Linked DNA regions of Undibacterium sp. KW1. The main gene of each other region encodes a partner of the protein of the gene in region 2 in a complex. Links are inferred from orthologs where the notes say so. Each region holds a gene or a part of one and is shown on either strand. Other genes may lie near its edges.

Region 1 (2,891 bases), 2.0 Mb from region 2 along the record:
CCGACCGCCGACCACAGCGAATAACGCCCGCCTACCCAATCCCAGATTTCCAGGATATTTGCATCTGGTATGCCAAACTCATGTGCCTTGCCGGGGCTGGAAGTGACGGCAATGAAGTGCTTGCTGACAGCCCATTCTTCCATCGCAGCTGCCATCAACCAGGTGCGTGCGGTCTGGGCATTGATGCTGGTTTCTTGCGTAGTGAAGGTTTTGGAAGCGACGATGAACAAAGTCGTGCGTGGGTCCAGCTTTTCCAGCAAGGGTGCCAGGTGGGCGCTGTCGAGGTTAGAAACATAATAGAAGTCCAGGCCGGGATGCTGGTAGGCCGACAAGGCACGCGTCGCCAGCTTGGGGCCAAGGTCAGAACCGCCTATGCCTATATTGACGATAGTCTGTATCGCATCGCCCTTGAACCCGCGCCACAAACCGCTGCGCACCCGCTCGACGATATCGCGCATCTGCTTGCGCACTGCCCTGACCTTGGGCATGACATCTTCTGCCTCGTTCGGGAAGGGCGTGAAATCCGTATGCCGCAAGGCAGTGTGCAAGACCGCGCGGTCTTCACTGATATTGATTTTTTCGCCGGCAAACATGCGGTCGCGCCAGCCTTCCACTTTGGACAGGCGTGCCAGGGCAATCAGGCTATCCAGGGCGGGCTGGTCTATGCGCTGCTTGGAATAATCCACCAGCAAGCCATCCAGTTCTACCGAAAAATGCCTGAACCTGTCACTGTCGGCGGCAAACAACTCGCGCAAATGCTGTTGCTCCAGCCTTTGTTGATGTGCCAGCAGGGCCTGCCATTCGGGAGTGTGGGTAATGTTCATGTTATTCCTGGTTTGTCTGTCTCTTGCCTCAGATTATAGGCTACACAATTATGCATGTTGCCAGCTTGTTTATTGCTAAAATAAACATTAATTAACTTATTTAGATTTTTGCAGACAAAAACCTGATCTGCAATTATCGTAAACGAATTAAGCCAAATTCAGGGACTGGTATTTATCTGACTATCAGGGGAAACAGATGAACATGTTGGACAGGCGAGACATAGGCATCTTTATCGTGGATGATAATGATATCAGCCGCTCGATGCTGAAGCATATCCTGCATAGCGAAGCGTTTAATGTCATAGGCGAAGCTTCCAGCGGCGTGGCGGCGCTGGACTGGCTGGAAAAAACCATACCTGAAGTAGTGTGTCTGGACGTGATGATGCCGGACATCAGCGGGCTGGAGATACTCGAGCATATCAAGAAAGTTTCGCCTGATACCGTGGTGCTGATGGTCACAGGCAGCAATAATAAAGAGACTGTGGTCAAGGCCATCAAGGCAGGGGCAAATGGCTTTATCGTCAAGCCCTTCAATCCCGCTACCCTGCTGCAATCCATCAATTATTCCGTGACAAAATCCCACAAGCAATTGAAGACCCTGATAGACCGCAGGAAAGCCTGGCGTAACACAGGCCTTTTGTAATTGTACAAAATGGTGGAACAGTAAAACGGTATCAGGCCTGACGAGAGCTCAACAGATTAGCCATGGCGACATAGGCTTCCAGCGAAATGGTTTCCGGGCGCAGTTGCGGATCAACACCACAAGCAATCAAATCTGCTTCTGACAATAAACCGGCAACGCAATTGCGCACTACCTTGCGTCTTTGCGAAAATGCCTTGGTGACGACTTCTTCCAGTTTTTTGATATTGCAAGGCAAAGCGCCCGGCTTGGGTATCATGCGCACGATGGCAGACTCTACCCGTGGCGGTGGATCAAATGCCTCTGGCGGCACGATGAACATCAACTCCATGTGATAGCGCACCTGCAGCATGACCGACAGGCGGCCATAAGTCTTGCTGCCTGGCTCCGCAACCATGCGCTCGACGACTTCTTTTTGCAGCATGAAATGCTGGTCTTCGACCAGCGGTGCAATCTCGGCCAGGTGAAACAGCAAGGGGCTGGAGATGTTGTAAGGCAGGTTACCCACCACGCGCAGCTTCTGACCTTCAGGCACAGGGATGGAGGCAAAATCAAATTGCAGGGCATCACCTTCGTGGATGATGAGTTTTTCTGGCGAAAAATTTTTCTTCAGGCGGGCGACCAGATCGCGGTCCAGCTCCACCACGTGCAATTGCGTAAGTCCATCGAGCAATTGGCGCGTCATGGCAGCCAGGCCCGGGCCTATCTCGACCATGGTTTGACCAGGGCGCGGGTTGATGACGCGCGTGATATTGCTCAAGACCAGTTCATCGGTCAGGAAATTCTGGCCAAAACGTTTACGAGGGATATGTTTCATATTTTTCTTACTTATTTTCTGCTTACTTATTTTACTTTTCTTGCTTGTTGACCATGCTGGCTGCAACTCGTATCGCCACCAGCATGCTGCTGACATCAGCATGACCCGTGCCCTTGGCCGCCAGATCAAGGGCGGTGCCATGATCAACCGAAGTACGTATCAGCGGCAGACCGAGGGTGATATTCACACCCAGTCCAAAACTCGCATGCTTGAGTACTGGCAAACCCTGGTCATGATACATCGCCAGTATGCAGTCAGCCTGCTCCAGGTATTTTTGCTGGAACAGGGTATCCGCTGGATAAGGGCCACTGACCTGCATGCCAGCTTCTTGCGCTTTTTTGATGACGGGCGTGATGACTTCAATTTCTTCCATGCCCAGGTAACCATTTTCACCCGCATGCGGGTTCAGGCCAGCCACCAGGATGCGTGGATTTTCTATGCCAAATTTGCTGCGCAAGTCAGCATGGATGATTTCCAGGGTCTTCCACAGATCATCAAACTGTATGGCATCAGCAACTTTACGAAGTGGTAAATGTGTGGTTGCCAGCGCCACACGCAGGGCTTGCGGCAGATGCTCATTGGCTTCACTGGCCAGCATCATGACAACGCG
Region 2 (2,984 bases):
GTATCAACATACGGTCATCCAGCGTACCCAGACCAATCAGGAAATCCGTACTGAAAGTCGTTCCCATTTCAGGAGCCGGCCTGACTTGTTCGGGCAGCAAAGTCGTTACATCGGAAACGCTATCGACCACCATGCCAACTATGCGCCCTTCTATATTGAGAATGATGACCACCGTGAACTGGTCATAAGTAGGCGTCCCCAGATTGAATTTGATACGCATATCGACCACAGGCACAATAATGCCGCGCAAGTTGATAACACCCTTCAAAAAATCAGGGGCATTAGCAATTCTCGTCACGGCCTCATAACCACGTATTTCTTGAACTTTGAGAATGTCGATACCATATTCTTCATTACCCAAAGTAAAAGCAAGGAATTCATGCCCGGCAATATCAGATTTAGCTCCATCGTTCGAGCCTTGATCACTACCCTGTGAAATTTGCGTCATTTCTTTTTCCTCGTCTTAAATTTCTGATTCAATCTTCATCGCGCAGTACGCAAAACGGCAGCGACATCCAAAATAAGTGCAACGCCGCCATCACCCAGGATAGTTGCGCCGGAGATCCCTGGGACTTTCTTGTAATTCGACTCTATGTTTTTCACTACTACCTGCTGCTGCCCGACCAGGTCATCAACAAACAAGGCCGCTTTTTTACCATCGACTTCAACGATAACGACTATGCCATCAGATGGATCGGTATACTTTGGTTCAATATCAAAGTACTCGTATAAAGGTACGAGCGGCAGATATTCGTCACGCACTTTCACCACCCTGCCCTTGCCACTGATTTCTTTGATATCTGCCTTGGCGGGCTGCAGCGACTCCATGACAAAGCCCAGGGGCAAAATATAAATTTCATTGCCGAATTTAATCGACATGCCGTCAAGTATCGCCAGTGTCAATGGCAAGGAAATCGTGATTGTCGTGCCATAACCCATGGCTGAGCGTATATCAACAACACCGCCCATGGCGGTAATATTACGCTTGACCACATCCATGCCCACACCACGGCCAGAAACGTCAGTTACCGTCTCCGCAGTAGAGAACCCAGGGGCAAAAATCAGCAACCAGACTTCACTGTCACTCATGGAATCCGAAACCGCCAGACCATTTTGCCTGGCCTTGGCAAGAATTTTCTCTCTGTGCAGGCCACCACCGTCATCACTGACTTCGATGACGATATTGCCGCCCTGATGCACGGCTGACAAGGACAATTTACCAGCCTCTCCTTTACCGGCCTGCAGCCTAGCGGCTGGCATCTCTATACCATGATCAATACTATTTCTGACCAGGTGCGTTAAGGGATCGACAATACGTTCTATCAAACCCTTATCAAGCTCGGTGGAAGCACCATAAGTCACAAATTCGACTTTCTTGCCCAGTTTGCTGGCCAGGTCCCTGACCATGCGCGGGAAACGCGAAAAAACATAATCCATAGGCATCATGCGTATGGACATCACTGCCTCTTGCAAATCGCGGGTATTTCTCGTCAAATGGGCGACACTACTGAGCAGACGTTCATTGGCAATCGGGTCAAGGTCCTGGGTACGTTGTTCCAACATCGCTTGAGTAATGACCAGTTCGCCAATGAGGTTGATCAACTGATCAACTTTTTCTATACCTACCCTGATGGTGGAAGACTCTTGAGAAGCAGCGGGTTTTTCCACTTTTTTCTCGGCATGCGGCGCTTGCTTCTCAGGCAGCACTATCTCTGGCGTTTTCTCGACAATGGCATCAGCCTTACCCTCTTCTGGCGGGAACATCGATTCCAGCGGCTCAAAAAAACCATAGCCAAGCTCGTCTTCCGTAGGTGCGGCCTTATTGACAGGCAGATTAGCTATCTGTTCTTCAGTAATTTTCAGCGTATCAGGATTAAGAATAAAAGAGCAGATAGATATGATGTCATCCTTGCTCTCATTGGTGCGCAATGCAAGAACCACATTCTTGCCATTATTATCCAGCCGTGAAATCGCCCCCAAAAGTCCAAGCTCGGACATGATCGCTGCAGCATCTGCCTCTGACACCTCAGGCATTTCGATTTTGTATGCCGTCTTGAATACGACATCTGCATGATCCATTTCTGAATGATGACTAATAAAACTGGCCGTTGGCGCAGCCACAGGAACCGCGTCCTGCGACAGAGATTGCAACAACATCCTGACATCTGCTACCGCATCCTGATCGACAGGTGTACCCAGCCTGTGCCCATCAAGCTGCATCTTTAAAATATCTTTGGCGATCAGAAAAGCATCTACATGCTCCCCTGTCAACGCCATTTCTCCCTTGCGTATTTTATCGAGCAGTGACTCCAGTATATGCGTCACCTCCGTCATATCTGTCAGGCCAAAGGTCGAAGCACCACCCTTGATGGAATGAGCTGCCCTGAATATGGCATTCAAATCCTCAGGATCAGGCGAAGAGATATCGACGCCAAGTAACAATTTTTCCTTCTCGGCAAGAAGCTCTTCCGCCTCGTCGAAAAACACTTGGAAAAACTGACTCATGTCAATCGTCATTATTAAACTCCGTGATTTACATTTGTTTGCCCAGACACCGGACCAATAATTCAGCCAATCACTTTTTTAACTACTTCAGTCAGCTTTTGTGGATCAAAGGGCTTCACCAGCCAGCCATTCGCACCGGCCGCACGTCCCTTCGCCTTCATGTCATCACTTGATTCTGTTGTCAGCATCAGGATAGGTACACGTGCATAAGACGGCAGGCCACGCAAGGACTTGATCAGGGTCAACCCATCCATGCGTGGCATATTCTGATCAGTCAGCACCAGATCCACCACCTGGTTACGCGCTTTTTCCAGACCATCCTGGCCATCTACCGCCTCGATTACCTGATATCCGGCTGCTTTTAAACTGAAAGCGACCATCTGCCTCAGAGAGCCAGAATCATCCACAGCTAAAATTGTCTTGGCCATATTTACTCCGTTATACGAATTGTAGGCAGCTTAAGCTTGCTGCCACTTGAT

What was found.
Region 1: the proteins of cheA (region 2) and UNDKW_RS05035 are in contact, whole or in part, in a crystal structure (PDB 1U0S), measured with the Thermotoga maritima proteins. The link is inferred for Undibacterium sp. KW1 from one-to-one orthologs. Residues at the interface, in WP_004081040.1 of Thermotoga maritima: Lys186, Gly188, Thr189, Gln190, Leu191, Ser193, Ala194, Arg195, Tyr197, Leu198, His201, Glu223, Ser247, Ser248, Ile249, Ala250, Asp251; in WP_004081049.1 of Thermotoga maritima: Ser82, Ala83, Met84, Gly85, Gln86, Gln87, Val90, Ile91, Ile94, Lys95, Lys99, Asp100, Phe101, Val103, Lys104, Gln107, Arg110, Glu113, Ala114, Lys117.

The regions. Positions count from the first base shown.
Region 1 is NZ_AP018439.1:1,111,749-1,114,639, reverse strand. What follows is about bases 1-2,743. They hold UNDKW_RS05035 (response regulator), read left to right. Parts: upstream 1-1,020; coding sequence 1,021-1,467; downstream 1,468-2,743. Other genes in these bases: pdxA (4-hydroxythreonine-4-phosphate dehydrogenase PdxA), read right to left, coding at 2,313-2,743; rsmA (16S rRNA (adenine(1518)-N(6)/adenine(1519)-N(6))-dimethyltransferase RsmA), read right to left, coding at 1,499-2,281; pgi (glucose-6-phosphate isomerase), read right to left, coding at 1-824. Outside these bases: more of pdxA, read right to left, coding at 2,744-2,891. UniProt on the Bacillus subtilis protein: Involved in the transmission of sensory signals from the chemoreceptors to the flagellar motors.
Region 2 is NZ_AP018439.1:3,070,534-3,073,517, forward strand. It holds cheA (chemotaxis protein CheA), read right to left. Parts: upstream 2,518-2,984; coding sequence 484-2,517; downstream 1-483. Other genes in the region: UNDKW_RS13795 (chemotaxis protein CheW), read right to left, coding at 1-448; UNDKW_RS13805 (response regulator), read right to left, coding at 2,568-2,933. UniProt on the Bacillus subtilis protein: Involved in the transmission of sensory signals from the chemoreceptors to the flagellar motors. CheA is autophosphorylated; it can transfer its phosphate group to CheB, CheY or CheV.